DNA from 2 places in the Lysinibacillus sp. GW247-5R2A genome. Region 1 is predicted to be linked to the other one. Evidence: predicted binding sites of a transcription regulator. Region 1 holds the regulator's gene; the other holds the start of a gene.
The links. Region 1 encodes CtsR, which represses protease genes until heat stress. Its sites were predicted from a motif close to ATGGTCAATAAAGGTCAAACA; they were not measured.

Region 1 (7,911 bases):
GGTTCTTTTGACTTCGTAAAATACGATGATTATGATGTCTTTCCCCTTCAAAATACAGGACTGTATCCACCATATGCTCTAAAATACGTGGCCCTGCTATTTGCCCCTCTTTCGTAACATGCCCAACTAAGAAGATCGCAATTCCTTTTGTCTTAGCGATCCGCATAAGCTCCGCTGTACACTCACGGACCTGTGAGACACTACCTGGTGCACTTGTTACCTCTGGATGAAAGACCGTCTGTATGGAATCGACAATGACAAATTTCGGCTGTACTTCCTCAATCGTTTGATTCAAAAACTCAAGATTTGTTTCAGAATAAATATACAGCTCTTGTGAAATTACCCCCAAACGCTCCGCACGTAGCTTCGTTTGACGGATAGATTCCTCACCAGAAATATACAGCACACGATGGCCTTTATTAGAGAGCAAGGCTGAAACTTGTAGTAATAAAGTGGATTTCCCAATCCCTGGATCACCGCCTATTAATACTAGAGAGCCAGGCACGATACCACCGCCTAATACACGGTTCAGCTCGCCCATTTCTGTCGCTACACGAGACTCTTCACTAGCTTCCACCTGAATGATAGGGATTGCCTTTTGAGTAACAGTAGCAGAATGCTGGAAAGCCCCACGCGGTCCTTTCGCAATCACTTCTACTTCCTCCACCATCTTATTCCATTCCCCACACCCTGGACATCTTCCCATCCATTTTGCTGATTCATAGCCACAGCCTGAACATACAAATTTCGTTTTTTTCTTTGCCAACTTTCTTTCACCTCGAATATTTGTTCTTATATTAATTGTACAAAAAAAAAGACAGCTTGGCACTTAATGCCTCACTGTCTTTCGTTCGAAATTATTTAGAGATAGAAACGCCCTCTTTTTTCTTCACAATAAATTCATCGTTTACATAATCGATGACAACATGATTACCCTTCTCCACATTACCTTTTAGTAATTCTTCTGATAATCGGTCTTCCACTTGTTTTTGTAATGCTCGACGTAGTGGACGTGCACCGTATTGAGGGTCATAGCCCTCCTGTGCAATTTTTTCAAGCGCTGCATCGGTTAATTCTAGTGAAATATCTTGCTCTTTCAAACGTTTTGTTAGAGCATTCCCCATCATCGCAATGATTTCTTTCAAATGCTCTTTTTCTAATGCATGGAAGACAATCATTTCATCGATACGGTTTAAGAATTCTGGGCGGAATGCTTTTTTCAATTCTTCTAGCATCGTACTCTTCATATCTTTATGCTTAGAATCTGCGCCACCAACATTAAAACCAAGACTTTTTTGATATTTAAGTGCATCCGCACCAACATTTGAAGTCATAATGACTACTGTATTGCGGAAGTCTACTACACGACCTTTAGAGTCCGTTAAGCGTCCATCTTCAAGAACTTGCAGTAGAATATTGAAAACATCAGGGTGTGCTTTTTCAATTTCATCTAGTAATACGACAGAATATGGTTTACGACGGACTTTTTCAGTCAATTGACCACCATCGTCAAAGCCTACATAGCCTGGAGGCGAACCTACTAAACGAGAAGTCGAGTGTTTCTCCATATACTCAGACATATCGACACGAATCATAGCATCTTCGTCACCAAACATCACTTCAGCAAGTGCTCTTGCAAGCTCTGTTTTACCAACACCTGTAGGACCTAAGAAAATAAATGAACCGATTGGTCGTTTTGGATCTTTAAGGCCTGCTCTCGCACGACGGATCGCACGTGAAATAGCTTCTACCGCTTCGCCTTGCCCTACAACGCGTTTGTGTAGCTCTTCTTCAAGTTGTAATAATTTCGAAGATTCTTCAGAAGCAATTTTAGCTACAGGAATTCCTGTCCACATGGATACAACTGCTGCAACATCATCTACGGTCACTTTGGACTCGGCCTTGCCTTGCTCTTCTTTCCAATTCTTACGTGTAGCTTCAATCTCATCTTTAAGCTTTTGCTCAGTATCTCTAAGTGCTGCAGCCTTTTCAAATTCTTGACCTGATACAGCAGCATTCTTTTCAGAGCGAACATTTTCAAGCTTATCTTCAAGTGCCTTTAAGTTTGGTGGCACCGCGAATGAACGTAAGCGAACCTTTGAACCTGCTTCATCGATAAGGTCGATTGCTTTATCTGGTAAGAAGCGGTCTGAAATATATCGATCACCCATTTTTGCCGCTGCTTCAATTGCTTCATCTGTAATTTTCACTCGGTGATGTGCTTCATAGCGGTCACGTAAACCTTGAATAATGAGAATAGCTTCTTCCACCGTTGGTTCATCCACTTGGATCGGTTGGAAACGACGCTCTAATGCTGCATCTTTTTCAATATATTTACGATATTCATCAAGCGTTGTCGCACCTATACATTGAAGCTCCCCACGTGCTAAGGACGGTTTTAAAATATTTGATGCGTCAATTGCACCTTCTGCACCACCTGCACCGATTAAAGTATGCAATTCATCAATAAATAAAATGATATTGCCGGCTTGGCGAATTTCATCCATGACCTTTTTCAAACGGTCCTCAAATTCACCACGATATTTTGTACCTGCAACGACAGTTCCCATATCAAGCGTCATCACTCGTTTGTCTCGAAGAATTTCTGGTACTTCATTATGAATAATTTGCTGTGCTAACCCTTCAGCAATTGCTGTTTTACCAACACCTGGCTCACCAATTAGGACAGGGTTATTTTTTGTACGACGCGATAATACTTCGATAACACGTGTAATTTCCTTGCTTCGACCAATAACAGGATCTAACGTACCTTCACGGGCAATTTGCGTTAAATCACGGGCTAAACTATCTAATGTTGGGGTATTCGCCGCTTGTGCAGCTTGTTGACCAGACTGCGCGTTATCATTATTTCCTAATAATAATAAAACTTGCTGACGTGCTTTATTTAAGCCTACACCTGCATTATTTAAGACGCGAGCTGCTACACCTTCACCTTCACGTATAAGTGCTAATAGTAAATGCTCTGTACCGATATACGAATGACCTAATTTACGTGATTCGTCAACCGATAGTTCAATTACTTTTTTCGCTCGTGGCGTATAGTGAACTATTGGACCAACATCTTCTTTCCCTTTGCCGACTAATTCTTCAATACCAGCTTCAATCATTTGAGGACTAATATCAATAGCTTCTAACGCTTTTGCAGCAATACCGCCGCCTTCACGTATAAGCCCTAATAAAATGTGCTCTGTACCAATGGATTCGTGCTTCCAACGAATAGCCTCTTCCTGAGCAAGCTGTAATACTTTTTGCGCGCGTTGTGTAAAACGATTAAACATCATATAAATCCTCTCCTTTTTCCCCATTATTAGGCTTATTCGTGTGTGTTTGAAATAATGCCTCACGAAGCATTTCAGCTCGTACACGATCACGTACAGCAGGCGGTAATGCCTCACCTGCATAATGCTGTAAAAAACCTGGTTGCATACTGACGACACACTCATTTAAAGTTGTTGCGAGTATACCGTCAATCAACTGTAGGTCGACTCCTAAACGAACATTCGAAAGACAGGTAGCCGCTTCCTCACTCGTTAAAATTCTTGCATACGTAAGGGTACCTAAAGCTCGGTAAACTCGATCTTCTAAAGCCAGCTCGGCCTTTTCCATCAATCTACCTCTCGCATGCCGTTCTTTTTGTATAATTTTTTCAGCAACACTTTGTATATCTGCTAAAATATCTTCTTCTGTCTTTCCAAGTGTAATTTGGTTGGACACTTGATAAACATTTCCTAAATTTTCGCTTCCTTCACCATATATACCTCTTACGGTCATACCTAGACGTGTCATCGCATTTATAATTTGATTCATCTGTCCGGTTAACGTAAGAGCAGGTAAATGCATCATCACAGATGCTCGTAGCCCAGTACCAATATTCGTAGGACAGCTTGTTAAATAGCCAAACGTATCTCGAAAAGCATAAGGTAAGACCTTCTCTAGAATACGGTCAATCTTATTCGCTTGTTCATAGGCATTTTGAAGCTGGAAACTCGCTGTCATACATTGAATGCGTAAATGATCTTCTTCATTCACCATAATACTCACGGATTCATCTTGTGACAGAAGCACGGAGCCCACCTGCTCTTTTTTGGCAAGCTGCGGACTAATCAAATGCTTTTCTACAAGAATTTGACGTTGTAAAGGTGTTAGATCATTGATAGCAAAATATGCATAATCATTTTGAAGGGTTGGACTATCACTTATTGCATGTGTAACTGCCTGCTCCACCTGTAAAGCCTCGTTCTCTGAAAACGATAGTGGAAAACGATAGCCATCTAAATTTCGAGCAAGGCGAATTCGTGTACTAATGACAATATCAGAATAATCGTCTTCGATACCCATCCAAGTAGGTGTCGCACGCTCTAAAAATGATTCAATCATCAAGACACATCACCACCTTCAAATTGTAGCTGCTTCTCAAGCTCTTTGACTTCATCTCGAAGCCTTGCTGCCTCTTCGAATTGCTCTTCATCTACAGCAAACTTCATGCGTTTACGGATATCCTCTATTTGCTTTTTAATGACATACACATTGCTATGGGCACCTGGCATTTTCCCAATATGTTGGGGCCCTGCCTGTATGCGGTTAAAGAGCTTAGGCAAATGCTCACTAAAAGTGTCATAACAGCTTGGGCAACCAAATTTACCTTCTTTTAAAAATTGCTTATACGTAAATTCACATTGTGGGCATGTTTGCTGTTGTGGCTGTGTTTGTTGTTTTTCTCCTACCTTTTGCCATGTAGGTGAGCCAAACCAGTTTGATAATAACTGTTGTATGGAAACTGGCTCCTGTTTAAACTCTGCATGAAATGGATGGAATTGTGAGGCGCAGACGTCACAATAATGGTGCTCCACCTTTTGCCCATTTTGAACTTGTGTTACAGTAACTGTCGCATTACGTTGTTTACAATGTTCACATATCATTTCCATCACCTCACTATTTCTGTTGCTCATATTTTATAGTTGTCAGCATCGCCCGCAATATTCTTGCTCGAATTATATCTCTTAGAGGGAGATGTAAATCGATTGTTGAGCGATCAATTGCTGCTAACATTAATTTCGCTTCTCGCTTTGAAATTACCTGCTCATCGATAAGTCGATATACTAAATCTTCTGCCATTGTTTGCGATGCGCCACCTTCAATATGCCGGAGAACATCGTCGATTAGATCAATCTGTGAATTCGCGCGGACACGTAAAATTCGAATGTATCCACCACCACCTCGCTTGCTCTCCACAAGGTAACCTCGCTCGGCGGTAAATCTTGTATTAATGACATAATTTATTTGTGATGGTACACATTGAAATTTGTCTGCAATTTCACTACGTTTTATTTCAATATGCCCTTCTCCACCTAATTCAAGTACTTGCTTTAAGTAACCTTCTATGATGTCTGATATATTACGCATTTTAGGAATACACCTCGCTTGCTTCACTGACTTTGACTATCTTTGACTTTCTTTGAGTATATTATACAAAACGCTTGAAAATAATTGCAATGATTTCGCCTAGAGAAAAATGAAAAGGCTAAAAAACTATATTCAAGCGTAGAAAATAGCACTAATTAGTCGTTAACGAGCATATCTTTTTTCTTCCTACACCTAATGTACCCTTTTTATCCATAGAAAAAACGCAAGCATATGCAACTAGCATATACTTGCGTCTATAAAAATTATACCCAACGACCTACAATTGGATAACGCCAAGGCTCGTCAGTTAATGCTTTGACGATACCGATAATTGGTACTACAAATAGCATAATACCGAAAACAATTAAAAATGGAATGCCAATAATGAAAATGCTTAAGAATCCAGAAACAGCAAGTAAAATTGCCATGACAAGTTGGAAAAGAATGGCTTGAATAGAAATTGCCTTCACTTCCTCATCCGAACTAACTAAAAAGAAGATAATGGGAACTAACCATGGCGCAAAAAACGAACTTGCGTGTATGATTACTTTAGACCATTTACTCTCCATATATATCAACCCTTTCTTTATACGTTATCTATCGTTTTATGTACTACTATTTACGGAACTATACCCGTAATAGTTTCAATTTAAAGTGAGTTTTTTAAAAAATTTTTGAGAGGTCGTGATGAGAAATGGAATTCAACCACACATTAGCAAATGAATATGAAAAGGGGATTCGCCGTACTCTACCAAGCTATGATGCAATGCTTCGTTTAATACAAACTTTTTATCGTTCCACATTACATGAGCATGCGGATATATTGGTTATTGGTGCAGGCAGTGGCAATGAAATATTACAGCTAGCAGATGGAAGACCAAATTGGTCATTTACAGGTATTGATCCGTCAGAATCCATGCTTAATATAGCAAAGGAGCGTCTCCAATCTTTACCGAATGATCTGTCCTTCTATCAAGGAACATTGCTGGATACCCATCTACCTGCTATAAAATTTGATGCAGCTAGTTGTGTACTCGTCCTTCATTTTATTCAAAGCTATGAGGATAAGCTATCGACCTTAAAAGAAATTTGGAACCATTTACAACCTGGCGCACCGTTTGTCCTAGTTTCGAAATACGGTCAACCTGGTACTATTGAAACGGAACTGCAATTCGATTTATGGCGTTCCTATTGGCTTCAACATACCAAGCTTTCCGTAGCTGATGTTGCAGAAATGGAAAAATCCATCCGGGCCCTGTCCTTTATGCCCGAGGAAGCGATTTTAACATTATTACAAGAAGCAGGTTTTATAAAGCCTTCTCGATTTTTTGCCACTACTTTGTTTGGTGGATGGGTATGCTTTAAAGAAGAACAGTAAATATATTTTGTAGTAAATACTTTGAGGTGAAAGCTGTGATAAGCACCATTGGCATTACAAAAAAACAACAATTACTAAAAGATTTCCCTTTGGAATCCATACATCAACAAGAATTCGAATGGTACTGGGTCGATTTTAATTGCCCAACTGCAGAGGAAGAATCTTTGCTAGATTCATTTTTTCATTTTCACCCACTAGCTATTGAAGATTGCTTAATGCGATTACAACGACCTAAACTCGATTTTTATGACGATTTCCATTTTTTCGTCATCCATCGATTAAACGAGCTGACCTTAGCTGCAGAAGAGGTTAATATTTTTGCCTCAAATAAGTATATTGTGACATTCCATAAGAACCCAGTACCCGAAATTGAAAAGGTACAAAAGATGTTAGAAAGCCAGCCAAAAAACTGGGAACGTGGCACCGTCTACTTAACGTATCAAACCATTGATAAAATCGTTGATAGTTATTTTCCGCTTGTTTATAAAATTGAAGATCATTTAAATGCACTTGAAGGCGAGCTTACATACCAAAGCAATGTAAATGCCATGAAGATTGTCTTCGAATTTCGTAGTGATTTGCTCGATTTGCGGCGTGCCATTTTACCGATGCGAGACCTTTTATATCGAGTACTTAATTCTTACCGCTTTTCATTAAACAAATCTGAAAGAGCTTATTTTGGAGATATATACGACCATCTTCTAAAACTGACAGAAATGGTTGAATCAAATCGAGAGTTGACAGCAGATATGCGAGATAGCTATATGGCTATGAGCTCAAGCCGCATGAACGGCATAATGATGACTCTAACAATCGTCTCAACGATCTTCATTCCACTAACCTTTATTGCAGGTGTATATGGGATGAACTTTGATAATATGCCTGAGCTACATGGACGATACAGCTATTTTATTGTTCTCGGCATTATGATTATTGTTGTAATCGCTATGCTTACTATTTTTAAACATAAAGGCTGGTTTAAATTATTTAAGCCTTAATTCCCACAAAAAGCTGCTCGTTTAACAATCAAACGAGCAGCTTCATTTTTCACTTTTAGTAAGGACCTCGATCGTCAATTTTATTGTCACCCTGCTGTGGGAATAAAAAGT
Region 2 (7,911 bases), on a different contig from region 1:
TAGTTTCAATGTTAAACTATGTAGTCAGCTCTGTACTTGGTGCACCATTTGATTTTAAGACAGGGGCAATCGTTTCAGTTGTATTCTCCATCTTAATTTTTATTATTGGAGCAATCCTTCCAAACGATCCTACACCAGAGGCTGCAGACCATCATTAATTCAGCTAGAAAAAACCTGTTCCGCATTATGCGAAACAGGTTTTTTCTGTTATTTTTCCACTATACAATGGCCATCATTCATTTTTACATGCAATGTTTCTCCAGGCAATACCTCGCCCCGTAGCAGTTCCTTTGCCACAGCCGTTTCGATATGTCGTTGTACGAAGCGTTTTAGTGGTCTTGCCCCAAATTGAGCATCTGCTCCTTGTAGCACAACCCAATCAATAACTTCTTGGTCGACAGCTAATGTAATTTCTTGTTCAGCCACACGGTTAATTAACTGCTCTACATACTTCCAAGCAATTGCTGTAAAGTGTTTATTTGATAAGGCATGGAAAAAGATAATATCATCCATACGGTTTAATAACTCTGGTTTGAAATGCTGTCTGAGAGCAGTCATAACCAAGTCTTCAACGGTTGGATCGTCATCTTTTGCCTCCATTAAATAACTAGAGCCGATATTCGACGTTAAAATCACTACGGTATTTGTAAAATTGACCATACGTCCTTGACTATCTGTAATGCGACCGTCATCTAAAATTTGCAATAAAATATTAGCCACATCTGGGTGTGCTTTTTCAATTTCATCTAATAACACTACAGAATAAGGATTGCGACGGACAGCTTCCGTTAATTGACCGCCTTCCTCATAGCCAATGTACCCTGGAGGAGCACCAACTAAGCGAGACACACTATGCTTTTCCATATATTCACTCATATCAATTCGAATAAAATGATCCTCTGAATCAAATAATTGAGCAGCTAGTGCCTTAGCAAGCTCTGTTTTCCCAACACCTGTCGGACCTAAGAATAAAAAGCTACCAATTGGACGCTGCGGATCTTTAATGCCTGCACGAGCACGCCATACAGCCTCTGTTACTAACTGAACAGCTGTATCTTGGCCAACTACGCGTTCATGTAATGTATCTTTTAAACGTAATAGTTTTTCTCGCTCGCCCTCCACTAATTTTGTCACAGGAATACCTGTCCAGCGAGAAACAATTGCTGCGATTTCTTCAGCTGTCACTTCTTCACGTAAAATACGGGACTCTGCGCCGCTTTCTAATTCTTTTTCGAGCACCTGAATGTCTTTTTCAAGTGTTGGAATTTTACCATGTCGTAATTCTGCAGCTTTATTTAAATCATACTTACTTTCCGCTTCATCTAAATCACGACGGTACTTATCTAATGTCTCTCGTTTTTTCTGAATATCATGTAGCTTTTCCTTCTCTGCCTCCCATTGTTGCCGCATTCCTTCAGAGGACTCTTTTAACTTTGCCAATTCCTCTCGTAATTGCTCCAGACGTTTTTTACTTGCTTCGTCCTTTTCCTTACGCAACGCTTGTTCTTCAATTTCTAGCTGCATAATACGACGAGTCACGGCATCAAGTTCCTGTGGCATTGAATCAATTTCTGTTCGAATCATGGCACATGCCTCATCAATTAAATCAATCGCCTTATCTGGTAAAAATCGCTCTGTAATATAACGATTGGATAGTTCTGCTGCGGCCACAATCGCGCGGTCATGAATACGTACTGCATGATGTAATTCAAAGCGTTCTTTTAAGCCTCTTAAAATAGACACAGTATCCTCAATAGAAGGCTCACGTACAAGAACTTGCTGGAACCGGCGTTCTAAGGCAGGATCTTTTTCAATATACATACGATATTCATCTAATGTAGTAGCACCGATACAATGTAATTCACCACGAGCTAGCATGGGCTTTAACATATTTCCTGCATCCATAGCGCCATCCGTTTTGCCTGCGCCTACAATTGTATGAATTTCATCTATAAATAAAATGATTTGACCTTCTGAATCTTTCACTTCTTTTAACACGCCTTTTAAACGCTCTTCAAATTGGCCACGGTAGCTTGCACCTGCAATTAAGGCACTCATATCCAGCTCGTATAGCACGCACTCTTTCAAGCCCTCTGGTACATCACCCTTCACAATACGTTGCGCTAAGCCTTCTACAATTGCTGTTTTACCAACTCCTGGCTCACCAATTAATACAGGATTATTTTTTGTTTTACGTGTTAAAATACGAATGACATTTCGAATTTCCTCATCGCGCCCAATGACAGGATCCATTTTGCCATTTTTAACTTCTTCTATTAAATTACGTCCAAATTGCTCTAATGGCTTTTGATTATCTGTTTGTTGAAATTGCATAGCTAGCACTCCTTTACTTTAATATTTCGCATAATTTTTATACCCATTCTGGTTCTTTTTAAAAGTTTGACCTTCTTTGACTAACTTTATTTTACATCACTCGACAGTTCTTCGCAAAGAAATAGCACTAAATTTTTACACTTATTTATGAAAATTTACGTTATAATAATAGTATGTTTCTATGTTTTAGTATCGAAAAATCCACTGTCCTTTTGTAATAATCGCCATTTATTACAAAAAGAAAGCGATGTGTTGGAGATATGGTTTCAATGGATAATATGTTTGAAAAAATTATGGACCTTTTTCAAAAGCATGGTGTTTTTATCAAAGTAAATAAAGGGAATAAAATTTTTCTAGAGGGTGAACGGTCAAAGGAAATATACTATATTAAGTCAGGTGTTATATCGATTAGTCAAGAAACCGAAGCTGGCAAGGAATTGACGATTCGTATATGTGGTCCTAATAGTATCATTGGAGAGGGTTCATTATTTTGTAACCTTGTCTATAACTCCATGACTGCAAAAGTTTTAGAATCTGCTACGCTATATGTTTTAAGTAGAAAATCATTAGAACATTTACTGGAAGAACAGCCTACAATCATGGTGGAATACATGAAGTGGCTACAGACAGAAAATTTAAAACATCAGAGTCGTTTGCGTGATTTAGTGTTAAATGGGAAAAAGGGTGCCTTGTTTTCAACACTCATTCGTCTATCTAATACGTATGGTAAACCTTTAGAGGATGGTTCCATTTTTATTGAGTTTCAACTAACAAATACGGAAATTGCCAATTTGTGTGCGACTAGTCGTGAAATGATTAATCGTATGTTGAATGATTTAAAAAAACATGATATTTTGACTTTTGACAAAGGTTTTATTACTATTCACGATTTACAATTTTTAAAAAATGAGATTGCCTGCGAAAATTGTCCTTTACAAGTATGCCGTATCGATTAATTCGTTACATGCTAAATCCCTGCTTATTTTTTATAAGCAGGGATTTTTAATAGCCACTATTAGCGTACACCCAATGCCATTTTTGCATAGCGTGACATTTTATCTTTTGACCAAGGTGGATTCCATACAATGTTTACATTTGTACTTTTCACTTCTGGTAGTTCATTTAATGCTGTATTCACTTGATCCACAATTACTGGGCCAAGTGGACACCCCATCGATGTTAGCGTCATTGTAACCGTCGCTACACCTTCATCATCTAATTCTACATCATATACTAAACCTAAGTTGACGATATCAATTCCAAGCTCAGGGTCAATTACGTTTTCTAATGCACCTAACATGCTATCTTTCATATCTTGATCCATTCTCATTTCTCCTTCCATCATAGTGTTAACCTTATCATAGCAGATGCATCATATTATGCCAAATGCTCTGCAAGCCAATCTGTTGCTGCTAACATTCCGTCACGTGGTACAGCATGTCCAGCCTTTTTATTCACCATGAATGTTAAATTTTCAGGGTTTGCTTGATAGTATTCCCGTAATGTTTCATAAAATTTATAGGTTTCATGGAAAGGTACAGTTTTATCTAATTCACCGTGCCAAAAGAAAATCGGGCGTCCTGCAAATTTTTCAGGAGTTAGACTGACATCATAGGTTGCGAGGACCTCATTAATCTTTTGCACATCTTCCTCTGTCATGGGCCAATTGACACCGCTTTTTGAAAATTGCTGCAATTGGTATTCACCCAATTTTATAAAACCAGGCGCACCCATACATACTGCAGCCGTTTGAATCCAATCATACAGCTTAAGACAGCCTGATGTCACAATACCACCCATGGACGTACCTGCTATGCCAATTTTATGATGAGCTATTAAATTTTTATTCTTTAATTCATTATATAATTGTTCCACTTCATGAATAGAATTTATAACAATGTCCCAAAATTTCAAGTTCATTTGCATCTCTGTGAGGCCTTCGCTACGGTCACCATGAAATTTTGCATCTGGTAATAGGACACGCACCCCCTTATGCACCAACTGATATGCATAGTGTAAGTTATGTTCTTTTGCACTCATAAAGCCATGTAAAAAGATCACTACTGGGGTATCTTCATTCATACTGTCTGTATGTATATGTAATAAAGGAATATTTCCCCACATTTCTTTTTCTACAAACATTCTTGTCACTCCCAACTCTTGTCTCATCTTTATGTTAGCAAACTTTTTTCACTGTGACAAAATTTTGACGAATGAAAGACAAAGAGATACTATTCAAACTATAGGAAAGGGGCAACAAGCTATGAAACCGCATTTAATCGTATTGGATTTAGATGGTACTTTATTAACAGACCAACAACAAATTTCCGCAAAAACAAAAAAATCATTATTGCAGGCTAAGGAACAAGGACACCAAGTAATGATTGCAACTGGCCGTCCATACCGTGCCAGTGATATTTATTATCATGAGCTTGGGCTTACAACACCAATAGTCAATTTTAATGGAGCCTATGTGCATCATCCTAAAAATGTCTCTTGGCAGCATATGCACACTCCCATTGATTTAAGTGTTGTCCATGATGTCGTTAATTCCATTAATAGTTACGAGTATGAAAATATCATTGCAGAGGTGAAGGATGATATTTATGTACACACAGAGGATGATCGCATCTTAAATATTTTTAATATGGGTAATCCAAAAATTACACTTGGGGATTTATATACACATCTCTTAGATAATCCTACAAGTTTACTGATACAGGCAAATGAAGCCAATTCTGTCATTATTCGCGACCACTTACAGGCAGTGCACGCTGAAGTTATTGAACACCGTCGTTGGGGCGCACCTCTTCATATTATAGAGATTGTTCGACGTGGCTTAAATAAAGCAGTAGGCATTGCACACGTAGCAAAGGATTTAGGTATTCCACGTGAACGTATTATTGCCTTTGGTGATGAAGACAATGATTTAGAGATGATCGAATATGCTGGACTTGGCGTAGCGATGGGGAATGGTATATCAACCCTTAAAAATATTGCCAATGAAATAACTACTACAAATAATGATGACGGGATTGCAAAAATACTCATCGAACGCTTGAAATTATCATAGTTACGTAGTAAGTTCAAGTTACCATACCATTTTTACCAGTTTAACTTTATTCAGTGGTACCCCTTCTGGTTGATTTAAGTGAGTACCGACTGAATAAAGCTAAAAAGGCTTTAAAAAGTAAGTTGAAATTAGGGGGACAAGAGAATGAAGATTTTTACGGATAGTGGATGTGATCTACCAAAGTCTTACTATGAAGAAAATGATGTCGTGCTACTCCCTTTACGAGTGCAATTGAACAACAAAGAATATGATGATGTCATTTCCATTGATTCCAAAGAGGTTTATGATGGAATCCGTCAAGGTGCCCAACCCAAAACATCTCAAGTGTCGCCAGAGCTTTTTTTGAAGCACTTTGAAGATTTAGCTAAGAATGAAGAAGAAGGTATCTATATTGCCTTTTCATCAGAGTTATCCGGCACATATAGTACTGCTCAAATGATACGTAATCAAGTATTAGAACAATATCCTTCATTGAAATTAGTCATTATCGACTCTAAATGTGCATCACTAGGACATGGTCTTGTTGTGGAAGAGGCTGTTCGTCTTAGAAATTTAGGTACCTCATTTGAAGATGTAGCGTCTAGAATTAGCGCTTTCGCTCCTCAAATAGAGCATTTATTTACAGTTGAAGATTTGGACTACCTTGCTAAAGGTGGCCGTGTCTCAAAAGCTAGTGCCTTTTTAGGTGGCCTTCTAAGCATTAAGCCTATTTTAAATGTAGAAGATGGCAAACTTGTACCGATAGAAAAATCACGTGGTCGTAAAAAGGCCCTTAATCGTATGCTGGATTTAATGCAGGAGCGTGGAGGTAACTTTACGAATAAAATTGTTGGTATTAGTCATAGTGATGATATGGCCTTTGCCAATGAAGCAAAAGCATCCATTCAGGAGCGTTTTTCTCCACAGGCTGTTCAAATTACGATGATTGGCTCAGCCATCGGTTCACATGTGGGTCCAGGCACTATCGCGATTTTCTTCACGAATAAGAGCTATGAAGGCTAAACTATGGTAGCTTGGAATTGCCGAGCTATTGGAGTATTACTAAATGAAAACAAAAATAGCATGTTAGGATAACTCCTAGCATGCTATTTTTTGTGTAGATATTAAGAAGCGTCTTGTTCTTGACGACGAACTTTTCCTCGTTTAATGATGATTACAACAAAGCCAATAAAAATGACCCAAACTAAACCAAGGGCAACCATATACGGCATGTTTAGCCCCTCATCATTGCGAACCTGATATATCTCTACCATTTCTCTGTCTAAAATGACTGGATACACTTGCTTTTCGTTTATACGAACTTTTTCCTCATGTAAAATCCCGTTTAGCATTTTCCCTTCACCCAGTTGTTCAGGTGTTAAATCCACGCGCTGGGTTTTGCTCGTATTATTGACCATAATTACCCATTGCTCTTCATCCGAAGTACGTGTAAAGACAAGTAAACCATTTTCATTTGTAATGACGTTAAAATCACCATTACGTAAAGTGGCAGACTGATTTCGTAAGGATTGAACATTTTTAATATAGTCAATTAATTCTTCATCTGTTTTAAAGTTATAAAGTTGATGTGTATCAGGTTTAGCTTCCCCGTTCATGGCAATTTCTGTACCATATTGGACAACTGGAGTCCCTGGCATCATAAATAAAGCACCCATAGCCATTTTTAAACGTGTAGGTGGGAACATGTTTTCATTCGCAGAATCGAAAGTAAAACGGTGGGTTTCTAAAGAATCCACCATAATTTGCGTCGGTTTTTCTCCTGCAAACGGCTCTGTTAATTTAGATGAGTCCATATCAACGTTCTTAAAGATATTGCGATAAATTTCTGCTGTCGCTGGTGAGAAGGTTGCATCAAAATCAGCATCGCTCGCTTCATTTGTTATGACATAAAGAGATGATTTTGTCTCTTTTAATGCCGCTATCATTTTATTAATAAAATCCGTATCAGCATCAGAAATATGAGTTAATCGAATTCCACCAATATCATATGTAGAAACAAAATCGATTGCTGCTTGAATAAGTGCTTCTTGCACATCTGTATTCGTTAAATCCCATTGTACTTGTGCATTATTCGTAGAAGCAATCCAGTCTGCTTTCGCAGCATCCTTTGCCCATTCATGATTAGGACTTACATCATTGAGTGGAAAATCCACCATTATAGACATATTTTTAGCTTTATAAGCCTCTACAACACTTTGGAATTCTTCTGCAGTTCCAAAATGGCGTTCAATCGTAGAATAGCTTGTGAGCATGGATCCATCATATTTCTCTGTAGAATAAATAGGTCCAATGGAAACAATCGTATAGCCCATTTCACCGATAAATTTTAATTTATCTTGTAAACCTGTAAAATCCCCTCCTGCAAATTTCGAAGGGTCTTGCGTATTTGTATCAAAATCGTTTGTGCCCGAGCCATTAAAGAAACGGTCAACGAGTAAATCATAGATGCTCTCTTCTGCAATCGATGTTGTCGCTTTTTCATCCGCATGCGCTACAGGTGTAGT

Region 2: the regulator CtsR is predicted to act here: its motif matches at 2,398-2,418, upstream of AC07YC_RS12530 (ATP-dependent Clp protease ATP-binding subunit).

The regions. Positions count from the first base shown of each region.
Region 1 covers NZ_JBWKZL010000010.1:141,349-149,259, reverse strand. The annotation lists gene radA (DNA repair protein RadA) at 1-766, opposite strand, end outside; gene AC07YC_RS16130 (ATP-dependent Clp protease ATP-binding subunit) at 858-3,302, opposite strand; gene mcsB (protein-arginine kinase McsB) at 3,292-4,401, opposite strand; gene AC07YC_RS16120 (UvrB/UvrC motif-containing protein) at 4,398-4,940, opposite strand; gene AC07YC_RS16115 (CtsR family transcriptional regulator) at 4,954-5,424, opposite strand; gene AC07YC_RS16110 (DUF4870 domain-containing protein) at 5,688-5,993, opposite strand; gene AC07YC_RS16105 (class I SAM-dependent methyltransferase) at 6,119-6,802, shown strand; gene corA (magnesium/cobalt transporter CorA) at 6,838-7,800, shown strand; gene AC07YC_RS16095 (hypothetical protein) at 7,856-7,911, opposite strand, start outside.
Region 2 covers NZ_JBWKZL010000007.1:155,750-163,660, forward strand. The annotation lists gene AC07YC_RS12525 (YjzD family protein) at 1-158, shown strand, start outside; gene AC07YC_RS12530 (ATP-dependent Clp protease ATP-binding subunit) at 208-2,334, opposite strand; gene AC07YC_RS12535 (Crp/Fnr family transcriptional regulator) at 2,604-3,290, shown strand; gene AC07YC_RS12540 (metal-sulfur cluster assembly factor) at 3,350-3,658, opposite strand; gene AC07YC_RS12545 (prolyl oligopeptidase family serine peptidase) at 3,712-4,476, opposite strand; gene AC07YC_RS12550 (Cof-type HAD-IIB family hydrolase) at 4,598-5,407, shown strand; gene AC07YC_RS12555 (DegV family protein) at 5,552-6,409, shown strand; gene AC07YC_RS12560 (alpha-amylase family glycosyl hydrolase) at 6,511-7,911, opposite strand, start outside.